4 regions of the Erwinia sp. BNK-24-b genome follow, and region 3 is predicted to be linked to each of the others. Evidence: predicted binding sites of a transcription regulator. Region 3 holds the regulator's gene; each other region holds the start of a gene.
The links. The regulator Fur, encoded in region 3, represses iron uptake genes when iron is present. The targets are predictions, from matches to a motif close to ATAATAATGAGAACNACTATCAA.

Region 1 (3,117 bases), 390 kb from region 3:
CTTGAACTCTATCTGAATGAGGTTTACCTGGGGCAGGCGGGCAACGATCAGATCCGCGGCTTCCCGCTGGCCAGCCTTTACTACTTTGGCCGTCCGGTGGATGAGCTGAGCCTGGATCAGCAGGCGCTGCTGGTGGGCATGGTGAAAGGCGCGTCGCTGTACAATCCGTGGCGTAATCCAAAGCTGGCGCTGGAGCGTCGTAATCTGGTGCTGCGCCTGCTGCAACAGCAGAAGGTGATCGACCAGGAGCTGTATGACATGCTTAGCGCGCGTCCGCTTGGCGTGCAGCCGAAAGGCGGCGTGATTACGCCACAGCCTGCCTTTATGCAGATGGTGCGCAACGAGCTACAAGCGAAGCTGGGCGATAAGGTGAAAGATCTGTCCGGCGTGAAAATCTTCACCACGCTGGATCCCGTGTCGCAGGATGCGGCAGAAAAAGCGGTGGAAGAGGGAATTCCTGCCCTGCGCAAACAGCGTGGCCTGAAGGATCTGGAAACCGCCATGGTGATCGTTGACCGCTTCAGCGGCGAAGTCCGCGCTATGGTGGGCGGTGCCGATCCGCAGTTTGCCGGTTATAACCGTGCGCTTCAGGCGCGCCGCTCAATTGGTTCTCTGGCGAAGCCTGCGACCTATCTGACCGCGCTGAGCCAGCCGGATAGCTACCGCCTGAATACCTGGATTGCCGATAACCCGATTGCGCTGAAGCAGCCAAATGGGCAGATCTGGAAACCGCAGAACGATGACCATCGCTTTAGCGGCCAGGTCATGCTGGTAGACGCGCTGGCGCACTCAATGAATGTGCCAACGGTAAACCTGGGGATGACGCTGGGCCTGCCGCAGGTTGTAGATACCTGGGGTAAACTGGGCGTGTCGAAAGATCAGCTGCAGGCGGTTCCGGCGATGCTGCTGGGCGCATTGAACCTGACGCCGGTTGAAGTGGCGCAAGCGTTCCAGACCATCGCCAGCGGCGGTAACCGTGCGCAGCTTTCGGCATTGCGCTCGGTTATTGCGGAAGATGGCACCGTGCTTTATCAGAGCTTCCCGCAGGCTGAACGCACCGTTCCGGCTCAGGCCGCTTACCTGACGCTGTACGCTATGCAGCAGGTTGCGGAAGAGGGCACGGCGCACGCGCTGGGTGTACGTTATCCGAAAGCGCATCTGGCCGCGAAAACCGGTACCACCAATAACCAAATCGACAGCTGGTTTGCGGGCGTGGATGGTAAAGAAGTCGCTATCACCTGGATTGGCCGCGATAACAACCAGACCACCAAACTGTATGGTGCCAGCGGCGCGATGCAGATTTACCGTCGCTATCTGGACAACCAGGCACCGATGCCGCTGATGCCAACGCCACCGGAAGATATTGCGCCGATGAACGTTGATTCGGCAGGCAATTTTGTCTGCGGCACGGGCAGCAGCAGCTGGCGGACATTGCCGGTCTGGACGACCGATGCCAACGCGCTCTGCCAGCAGCAGCAGATTCAGCAGCAGCAACAGCAAATGCAGCAACAGCAACAGCAACAGCAACAGCCGCCGCAGAATGAGCAAAAGGACGCCGATGGCGTGGCGGGCTGGATTAAAGATATGTTTGGTAAGTAACTGACGTGATAAAGAAAACCGGCTCCTTGTGGGCCGGTTTTTTTATGGGGAGCATTGTCCGCACGATCGCAATGAAAGACAGCCTGATGCAAGCCACTACATTATCGGCACTGGAACGTTTACTCTCTCAACCTCGCTTACCGGTTGCTTCTGAAAGTCATAAAACACGCCTTTCGTCCTGACACAAAAATCAGCCCTTCGTTTTCACATTTTTAAGCGCGTTTTTACCGTGATCTGGTCAAAAAGCAGCGGATTTTCTCTTGCGAAACTTTCGCCAATTCGCATAATATCCTCTCGTTATAATAATAATTCTCGTTTACATTCAACTTTTTCATCCAGAGAATCGCTAAATGGCTCTTTCAGCTTTGAAATCATCAGCTTTGCCAGTGAACACACATTTATGCCGTCTGGCCTGTTTTGTTGCTCTCGCGCTTTCTTCTTCCGCTTTTGCCGCCAGCGAAAAGACGATTACCGTTAGCGCCAGCGCCGATACGGGCAGCGAAAATGCCTGGGGGCCGGCGCCAACTATCGCCGCCAAACGCAGCGCTACCGGCACGAAAACGGATACGCCGATTGAAAAAAATCCGCAGTCCGTTTCGGTAGTGACTAAAGAAGAGATGTCGCTGCGTAATGCCAATACGGTTAAAGAAGCTTTTAGCTACACGCCAGGCGTGCTGACCGGCAACCGTGGCAGTTCACAGGTGATTGATGCGCTGTCAATCCGCGGCTTTAGCGAAACTAACACCAATCAATATCTGGACGGCCTGAAGCTCCAGGGCGACAACTATTCTGAATTTGCCATCGATCCTTACTTCCTGGAGCGCGCCGAACTGCTGCGCGGCCCGGCTTCCGTACTTTACGGCAAGAGCAACCCTGGCGGCGTCGTAGCGCTGGTCAGTAAGCGTCCAACCACGGAAACGCTGCGCGAAGTGCAGTTTCAGATGGGCACGGATAACCTGTTCTCGACCGGCTTCGATTTTGGCGGCGCACTGGATGACAATGGCGTTTACTCTTATCGTCTGACCGGCAAGGCGAGCAGCCAGGATGCGCAGCAGGATATGCAGAAAGAAAAGCGCTATACCATTGCGCCTTCCTTCAGCTGGCAGCCCGATGAAAACACCAACTTCACGCTGCTGACCTATTTCCAGAACGAACCTGAAACCGGCTATTACGGCTGGCTGCCGCGTGAAGGCACGGTGGTGCCTATTACCGATGCCAGCGGCAAGCAGCACAAGCTTTCTAGCGACTTTGACGAAGGCGAAGCGAGCAACAAGATCTCCCGCAACACCAAAATGGTGGGTTATAACTTCTCGCACAGCTTTAACGATACCTGGACCGTGCGCCAGAATCTGCGCTATGCCGATCTGCGTACCGACTATCGCAGCATCTATGGCAACGGCTATGACAGCGCGAGCAACTCGATTACCCGCGCTTACGCCGGTTCAGAAGAAGAGCTGAACCAGTTTGCGCTGGATAACCAGGCGCAGGCTAAATTTGCCACCGGAGAGCTGGATCATA
Region 2 (3,117 bases), 2.1 Mb from region 3:
ATGCCATAGCGCCCGCACAATCTCATGAAATACCGCCATCTCATATCCTGTTTACCGCATCAATGCTATTAGTGTACTCGTAAAACTCTGCGCCAGCGTTGATCGGCAGCGCAGATATCGGGTTGTTGCGATTTTGTTTATGCTGTTATCCCAGGCGGGCAAAACCTGCGGCCAGATCGTCAATCAGATCGTCAACGTTTTCCAGACCAATATGCACACGCACCAGCGTGCCGCTGAAATCTACCTCGCGTGCCGGGCGGATTGCGTTCAGCTCTTCCGGCTGGTTTGCCAGGATCAGCGACTCAAAACCGCCCCAGGAGTAGGCCATGCTGAAATGTTCAAAATTATCCAGGTAATCTGCCAGCTGGCGATCGGTTAACCGCGCCTTGAGCACAAAGGAAAAAAGGCCGCTGCTGCCGCTGAAATCGCGCTTCCAGAACGCATGGCCCTTACACTGCGGCAGCGCCGGATGGTTGACTACGGCGACTTCCGGACGCTCGGCCAGCCAGTGGGCCACTCGCAGCGCGCTCTCTTCATGCTGGCGCAGGCGAACGGCGAGCGTGCGCAGGCCGCGGCTGGCCATATAGGCGGTATCCGCATCGACCATTTGTCCCATCAGATAAGAGTTTTCACGCAACTGCGCCCAGCAGCGTTCATTGGCTACGGCGGTGCCGATCATCGCATCGGAATGACCAATCAGATACTTTGTGCCGGCCTGTATTGAGATATCAATACCGAAATCCAGCGCGCGAAACAGAATGCCCGCCGCCCAGGTGTTATCGATCATGATAATGGCTTCGGGCGCTTTGGCGCGCACGGCAGCAACGATTGCCGGGATATCCTGCACTTCCATCGTGATGGAAGCGGGCGACTCCAGAAACACGACTTTGGTTTGCGGGGTGACCAGCTCGCCAATTTCCGCTCCCATCGTGTGATCGAACCACGTGGTGGAGACGTTCATTTTACCGAGGATATGGGTACAGAAATCCTGAGTTGGCTCATAGACGGAGCCCGCCATTAATACATTATCGCCAGCGGCAACGAAAGCGAGGATCGCATTAGCTACCGCCGCCGCGCCGCAGGGGTAAAGCACGCAGCCCGCGCCGCCTTCCAGCTCCGTCATTGCTTCCTGTAGCGAAAAATGGGTCAGCGTACCGCGCCGTCCATAGAAAAGTTCACCTTCAGCCCGTCCGGCAGTGGCGCGTTTTTTGTCGGCGACGCTGTCAAAAACCAGCGAGGAAGCACGCTGAATGACGCTGTTAACAGAACCCTGGGTGTAACGTTTGCTACGGCCGGCGGCAATCAGCGCCGTTTCAATTTTTTTACTGGTCATCGGTTACCCGGTTGCAAAGACGGTGAAACCATAACGTTAACACGACCAACGGCGAGGCGATATTCGCCAGTTTATTACATGACAAAGTTTCAGGGAAAACCCTGGTCTGTTCAGGGAAAAGGGCGAAAAAGTGTAAAAAGTCGTGCCTCAAAGGTAAATAGTAATGATAACTACTATCAATTCGGATGTGATTTGGTATGATCCGCACAGTAATTTTCGCTATCGGCAACTTGTTGGAGAGACAGCGTGACGAATGATTTGATGCAGACGGATCTCTCCGTCTGGGGCATGTATCATCATGCAGACATCGTAGTAAAGGTAGTAATGATCGGACTGCTGCTGGCTTCGGTGGTCACCTGGGCAATCTTTTTCAGTAAAAGCGCAGAGCTGAGTTCAGCAAAGCGCCGCCTGAAGCACGAGCAGCAGGCGCTGGCCGGGGCACGCTCACTGCCGGAAGCAGCGGAAGCCTGCCGCACCTTTAAGGCCAATAGCCTTAGCGCCCAGCTGCTGAAAGAAGCGGAGAACGAGCTGGAGCTTTCTGAGAATTCGGAAGACAACGACGGCATTAAAGAACGCACCGCCTTCCGCCTTGAGCGTCGCGTCGCCTTCTTTAGCCGCCATGCCGGTCGCGGCAACGGCTTTCTGGCAACGATTGGCGCTATCGCGCCGTTTGTCGGCCTGTTCGGCACCGTATGGGGCATTATGAACAGCTTTATCGGTATCGCCCAGACGCAAACTACCAACCTGGCCGTCGTGGCACCGGGTATCGCAGAAGCGCTGCTGGCGACGGCTATCGGTCTGGTCGCAGCGATCCCTGCCGTGGTTATCTATAACGTGTTCGCCCGCATGATTGCTAACTATAAAGCTACGTTGGGCGACGTTGCCGCTCAGATCATGCTGCTGCAAAGCCGCGATCTGGACCTGGCTGCCAGCAACGGCGCGCGGCGCGCGCAGGCACAGAAGCTGCGGGTAGGATAAGCACATGGCCATGCGATTAAATGAAGATCTCGAAAGCAACGGTGAAATGCACGAAATCAACGTCACGCCGTTTATTGACGTTATGCTGGTGCTGCTGATTATCTTTATGGTCGCTGCGCCGTTGGCTACCGTTGACGTACGCGTCAATCTGCCTGCATCAACCAGCGCGCCGCAGCCGCGTCCGGAAAAACCTGTTTACCTTTCTATTAAAGCGGATAAGCAGCTGTTTATCGGCAACAACGCCGTCACGCAGGAAACGCTGCTGGCCGCGCTGGATAGCCAGACGCAGGGCAATAAAGAGGCAACCATCTTCTTCCAGGCGGACAAGTCGGTAGATTATGAAACGCTGATGGGCGTAATGGATAAGCTGCGTCAGGCAGGTTATCTGAAGATTGGTTTGATGGGGATGGAAACGGTAGCGAAGTAGTTACCTTTACCCCGCGAATCAGCAAAAAAAATCCGTAACCCAGGTTACGGATTTTTTTATGCCTTAAAACATTACATCTGCGCCACAGGTTCACCAGCGTGGCGGGCCTGGTACTGACGTACCAGTCGCTTAATAATCATTGTACCAACCAGACCGCAAACGGCAGCAAAAGTCAGCCAGACGCCTGGCATCGCCTTATCGCCGGTAACGTGGATAAGGTAGCTGGACACGGCAGGCGTAAAGCCGCCGAACAGCGCGGTCGCCAGGCTATAAGCCAGCGAAAAGCCGGTTGCGCGTACTTCCGCAGGCATGACCTCAGCCAGATAGACCACCATCGCACCGTTATAGCTGGCATACAGAAACGATAACCAGAGTTCCG
Region 3 (3,117 bases):
AGTGACGCGGTTGATGCCCTGAACCAGCTCGCCGAGCAGCGCAACATGAGCCGCAGCGAGCTGATTGAAGAGATGCTCATGGCGCAGTTAGCCAAACCAACGCGCTGAGCGGCGCAGCGGCAAAGCACAAAGCGACAAATGTGGGAGGATTAGCCGTTTATCCTCCCGTGGCTGTCTGCTATTATTGCCGTTTACATCATCAGGCTAGCCGCCGCATATCATTAAGTTTCAAGAGGTTATTAAAGTCATGGCAATCGTAGGCATTTTCTTTGGCAGCGATACGGGCAATACGGAAAACATTGCAAAAATGATCCAGAAGCAGCTCGGTAACGAGGTGGCTGAAGTTCATGATATCGCTAAAAGCAGCAAAGAAGACCTTGAAGCCTTTGATATTTTGCTGCTGGGCATCCCAACCTGGTACTACGGCGAAGCGCAGTGCGACTGGGATGACTTTTTCCCAACGCTGGAAGAGATTGACTTTAACGGCAAGCTGGTTGCGCTGTTTGGCTGTGGCGATCAGGAAGATTACGCGGAATATTTCTGCGATGCGATGGGCACTATCCGCGATATTATCGAACCGAACGGCGCGGTCATCGTGGGCCACTGGCCAACCGAAGGTTACCACTTCGAAGCGTCCAAAGGCCTGGCGGACGACAATCATTTCCTGGGCTTAGCCATTGATGAAGATCGTCAGCCGGAACTGACCAAAGAGCGCACCGAGAAGTGGGTAAACCAGATTTCTGAAGAACTTCAGCTGAAAGATATTCTCGAAGCCTGATGATCCCGGCCCGCCGAACAGGCAATTTTGTGCGGGCCAACGCATTTTCCTATCGCATCGATAGCTACTTTTTTGTAACTTTTGCCTGGAAAACGGTACAATAGTACGGCTCCGTTCACGCAACGCTTTTCACCATAATGATGATAAAGGTTGAATGTACGAATATTAACCCGGTACAGATGGGTGCTTGCTTTCCGGACGTAACGACATCTTATCCTTACATCCCTCAATGGTTTTGCATCTCTGCTGTGGTTTCTTCCAGGCATCAGTTCTATAATGAGACGCTCAGCTTTTGCGTCGACCGATGCTCACGGCTTTTCAGCCATTTAGTGACCAGTAAAGTAACAGGACAATATCCGCATGACTGACAACAACACCGCATTAAAGAAGGCCGGCCTGAAAGTCACGCTTCCTCGACTAAAAATTCTGGAAGTGCTTCAGGAGCCAGAGAGCCATCACGTCAGCGCGGAAGACTTGTATAAGCGCCTGATTGATATGGGCGAAGAGATTGGTCTGGCCACGGTTTACCGCGTGCTGAACCAGTTTGATGACGCAGGGATCGTTACCCGTCACAACTTTGAAGGCGGCAAGTCCGTGTTCGAACTGACGCAGCAGCATCATCACGACCACCTTATCTGCCTGGACTGCGGCAAAGTGATCGAATTCAGAGATGAATCCATCGAATCTCGCCAGCGTGATATCGCCACCAAACACGGTATCAAGTTGAGCAACCACAGCCTCTACCTTTATGGCCACTGCGCCACCGGCGACTGCCGTGAAGATGACTCGCTGCACGATAAATAATGCCTGATACAAAAAAACCGGTGATCGCTCACCGGTTTTTTTTTAACCCAAGGGCAGGCTTTTTGTTAAAAAGCACAATCGATCCGCAAAAAGTGCCAGCCAGCGGTCTGAACGATCAATCTGGCAAAATCCGTATTTTAGATACAAAGAATGCGCCCTGCTATTTTCCCAAACGCATAAGTGAGCCGGGCATATCAGAGCGTTTCTGTACGGCTGAAACGTTTTCCATCCGGACTAACAGAACGGACCATAACTTTGCCAGCGACCGTTGGCTGCATATTTGCCTCGTAGCGCCGCCAGTTTTTCCCCTCATCCACGCTATATTCAATGATTAACCCCGGCAGCGCAATATTGGCTTCCAGTTTACCATCGGCAATTCGCGCACCGGGAACCGGCAGGCGATAATGAATGCCGGCTTTATCCAGCCTTGCCAGCTCACGCTGCCCCAGCAGATTAGCGAACATTTGCCAGTCTTCCAGCAGCACCTGCCGATCAACATGTTGGGTAACACCGCCAATAAACTCTTTACCCGCCTTATAGTCCAGCTCCCAGGCCGCGCGGTGCCAGGCTCTTTCAGCCACTGCAGCCACGCGAGGGAAAATCATATACTCCATTTGACGATCGGTACGTGACGTTTCGCTCCAGAGCTGGGCCGACAGACCATAAGCGCCAGGCCAGGTTTTGTCAGATTTCGCGGTGAAGGTTTTACCATCGCGATCCACAGAGGTTTCGGCATTTTGCGGTAGATTATCAGGTGCGAAGCTAAACATTTTACGCTCGTCGCTAAACCGCGTTCCCCAGTAGTAACCGCGCTCCAGTGGATTTACCTCGTAGGGAAAATCCATATAAACGTAGTCAGGGCTGGAGATAATTACCTCATAACCTTTATTTGCCCAGTCGTTAGCCGAATCAAAACCACCCCAGTACAGCGTATCCCAGAAATTAACAGCAACACGTTTAGTGGCAAACGTGTCGGCATTTTCGGCATCTTTCAGGCCATCCTGCCATGCCTGCATTTTGTCGATACCATGTTGCTTAACCTGCTGGCTAACCTGCAGCGCAAAGTAGCTGGGCAGATGTTCAAGATCCGCTACTTTGCCGTCTTTGATCATTGCCTGGCAAACCTGCGATTTTGCCCACGGCTTGTCTTCCTTACTCATATCAAGAAGGCCAGTGCCGGCAACGGGTTTATTTATGTCTGAATAACCGGCCCCCAGGCGAATGTTTTTCGCTTCGTCGCCGCCAAAGTGCCACGTTTGCAGCGGCTGCCCGGCTTCTTGATGCATGGCCTGAATTTCACTGATAACCTTATCAGTGAAGCGCAGAGAAGATGACAAACAAGGGTTCAGATAGCTGGTACGATCGTAAAGCTGTACCGAGGTGGTATTAGAATCATCAGTGGGGTCAACCAGGCGGTATTCTGAAGCTTCTGCTCTTTTCCCTTCTTTTATCAGTTTGTTGTAGCGTGCCTCCATGGAAATGACGGCGGCACGGGCGTGGGCGGGCATGTCTATTTCCGGGATAACGTTAATGCC
Region 4 (3,117 bases), 1.1 Mb from region 3:
GTATAGAACACCATTGACTGCAATGCCATAAACAGCGATACCTGCCAGCCCAGCGCGGAACGCCATGGCGACCGTAGTCGGGAAGCGGCATTTTTATTATTGCTCGCGCCTCGGGAATATTTTAATAGCGGTAGCCAGGCTACTAACGCCACTACAGCCGGGAGCAACCATATGCCCAGCGACAAAATCCAGCCGGTTTTCGTTGCCTGGGCCAGCGGAACGGCAACCCCTGAAGCCAGGCTAGCAGTCACGGCCATCACGCCAGCATAAAGGCCAATATAGCGTGCGGTATGCCCGGCAAAATCTCTTTTGATCAACGGCGGTAGCAATACGTTAGCCGCCGCAATACCTGCGCTTAACAACAGCGTCCCCAGCCACAGACCCGTTACGCCGCTGCCCACACGCAGTAGCGATCCCAGCATAATCAGCCAGACGGCATACCAGAGCGTTTTCTCCAGGCCAAAGCGGTTACCAGCCCAGGCTGCGGGCGGCGCAAGCAGGGCGAACATCATAAGCGGAATAAAATTGAGCAGGCCAGCAGCGCTGGCAGACAGGTTAAACGTGGCGCGAATATCTTCCAGCACCGGCCCGATTGCCGTTAGCGGCGCGCGCAGACTGGCAGCGGTGGTGAGCAATACAAACAGGAAAAAACCAGAACGGGCAAAAAGAGAGCGTGGGTTCATAAGCATTAAATATCGCACCGGAGCAGGCACGGCCTGCTGAAAGTGCGTTGGTTGACGTTAACGCTTACGCAACAAAGCCGGGCTTTGCTGTCTGGACGTTATGTTAACGGCGTTGGCCGCCAAAAGTAAAGGCTAACGACAAAGTCATAACAACCCAACGTAAGAGGAGCCGGTCAGGCCATTTTTTTACGTTGCGCATCATCTCCATACATGACTTACAAAATCCTGAAAAGGTCATTAATAGTCTTTTACATGTTAAATAAAAAAAATTATAGTTCTCATTCTCATTTGTATACAGCCGTTTCATAGCGCTTAAAAAGCGACCTGTGGCGGCGTTCCGCAGTGCATCACAACAGTGGCTGAACAGCGTTGCCTGTTCATAAAAAACATAAAGATCGAGGTCAGGATGTCTTTTGCACAACGTTTTAACAGGGAAAAGGGCGCTGCCCGTATCAATACTTCTTATACGGTCGTTGCCGCACTGGTCGCGCTGGCCATTCATATCCCGCAGGCTCACGCGGCGGATGCAGCGAAAGAACAAACGCTGACGGTTAGCGGCACCGCCGAGAGTGCTGACAGTACGGCAGCAACGGATTACAGCGTCCCCGTGACTAATGCGGGAACCAAAATGTCGCTGACTTCCCGTGACATTCCTCAGTCGATAAGCATCACCAGTAAACAGCGTATGGAAGATCAGCAGCTGCAATCGCTGGGCGACGTGCTGAACAATACGACTGGCGTTATGGAAAACGTAGCGGATATGGATCGCCGCACCTATTACTCACGCGGTTTCCTGATTGATAACTACATGGTCGACGGCATCCCGACCACCTTTCAGGGACAGTGGAACCTGGGCGATGCGCAGTCAGATACGGCTCTTTATGAACGCGTGGAGGTGGTGCGTGGCGCAACCGGCCTGATGACCGGCGCGGGCAACCCATCTGCCTCCGTTAACATGGTACGCAAGCACGCCGACAGTAAAGAGTTCACCTGTAACGTATCGGCGACTTACGGCAGCTGGAATAAGCAGCGCTACGTCGCCGATCTCTCTGCGCCGTTAAGCGAATCCGGCAACGTGCGCGGCCGCCTCGTGGCTGGCTATCAGGATAATGACAGCTTTGTTGAGCGTTATAGCGCAGAGAAGAAATTCTTCTACGGCGTGGTTGATGCCGATTTGACGGACTCGACCACGCTTTCTGTCGGCTATGAGTTTCAACAAACCAATGCCGACAGCCCAACCTGGGGCGGCCTGCCGCGCTGGTACACGGACGGCAGCGCAACCAGCTATCGTCGCGGCTTTAACACCGCGCCGGACTGGGCCTATAACGATAAAGAAAGCAAAAAGCTGTTCGTTAACCTGAAGCAGAACTTTGACAACGGCTGGCAGCTCACGCTGAACGGCACCCATAACGAAACCTTCCTCGACAGCCGCCAGCTCTATATCAGCGGCTACTTTGATAAAAACACCGGGGCTGGCGTATCGCCATACGCTGATTATCCCGTCGTCGGCGGCACCGGTTACAACACAGGCAAGCGCAAGGTCGACTCTGTTGATACATTCGCCAGCGGGCCTTATCAGCTGTTTGGTCGCCAGCATGAGTTAATGGCAGGCGTGAGCTACAGCAAACAGCAAAATACCTATTACGGTACCTTTGCCAATATCACGCCTGAAGAGCTGGGCGATTTCAATGCTTATAACGGCCAGTATCCCGAAACGGACTGGGGCGAACGCTCGCTGTCGCAGCGTGACGTTACTCGCCAGAAGTCTGCCTATCTCGCCACTCGCGTGACGCTGGCCGATCCGCTGCATCTGATCCTGGGCGCACGCTATACGCGCTGGAGTACCGATACGCTTACGGACAATATTGAAAAGAACAACATTACGCCTTATGGCGGACTCATTTACGATATCAATGAAAACTGGTCGGCCTATGCCAGCTATACCTCGGTTTTCCAGCCGCAGTCCTATCGTGACGTCAACGGTAGCTATCTGGCGCCGGTTGTCGGGAAAAACTATGAGGCTGGCCTGAAGTCAGACTGGATGAACAGCCGCCTGACCACGACGCTGGCCGTGTTCCGTATTGAACAGGATAACGTGGCGGAAAGCACGGGCCGCAGCGTTGCGGGTTCAACCGATACCGCCTACGTAGGTAAGAACGGAACGGTAAGCCGTGGCGTCGAGTTTGAAGTAAACGGCGCGTTAACCGACAACTGGCAGATGACCGTCGGCGGCACGCGTTATATTGCTGAAGACAGCGAAGGCGAAGCGGTTAACCCGCAACTGCCGCGTACCCAGCTGAAGCTTTTCACCAGCTATCGTCTGCCAATGCTGCAACAGCTGACCGTGGGCGGCGGCGTCAACTGGCAAACCAAGGTTTGGGATGAGGTTGGCGCACCGGAAGGCAATGGCACCTGGCATGCAGAGCAGGGCAGC

Region 1: the regulator Fur is predicted to act here: its motif matches at 1,899-1,921, upstream of fhuA (ferrichrome porin FhuA).
Region 2: the regulator Fur is predicted to act here: its motif matches at 1,491-1,513, upstream of exbB (tol-pal system-associated acyl-CoA thioesterase).
Region 4: the regulator Fur is predicted to act here: its motif matches at 949-971, upstream of fhuE (ferric-rhodotorulic acid/ferric-coprogen receptor FhuE).

What each region holds. Positions count from the first base shown of each region.
Region 1 covers NZ_CP179901.1:3,665,304-3,668,420, reverse strand. The annotation lists gene mrcB (bifunctional glycosyl transferase/transpeptidase) at 1-1,599, shown strand, start outside; gene fhuA (ferrichrome porin FhuA) at 1,950-3,117, shown strand, end outside.
Region 2 covers NZ_CP179901.1:548,746-551,862, forward strand. The annotation lists gene ACMGGR_RS02580 (DedA family protein) at 1-39, opposite strand, end outside; gene metC (cystathionine beta-lyase) at 146-1,333, opposite strand; gene exbB (tol-pal system-associated acyl-CoA thioesterase) at 1,580-2,311, shown strand; gene exbD (TonB system transport protein ExbD) at 2,316-2,738, shown strand; gene ACMGGR_RS02600 (MFS transporter) at 2,810-3,117, opposite strand, start outside.
Region 3 covers NZ_CP179901.1:3,277,999-3,281,115, forward strand. The annotation lists gene ybfE (LexA regulated protein) at 1-108, shown strand, start outside; gene fldA (flavodoxin FldA) at 248-778, shown strand; gene fur (ferric iron uptake transcriptional regulator) at 1,139-1,582, shown strand; gene ACMGGR_RS14990 (beta-N-acetylhexosaminidase) at 1,777-3,117, opposite strand, start outside.
Region 4 covers NZ_CP179901.1:2,187,770-2,190,886, forward strand. The annotation lists gene ACMGGR_RS09765 (CynX/NimT family MFS transporter) at 1-689, opposite strand, end outside; gene fhuE (ferric-rhodotorulic acid/ferric-coprogen receptor FhuE) at 1,090-3,117, shown strand, end outside.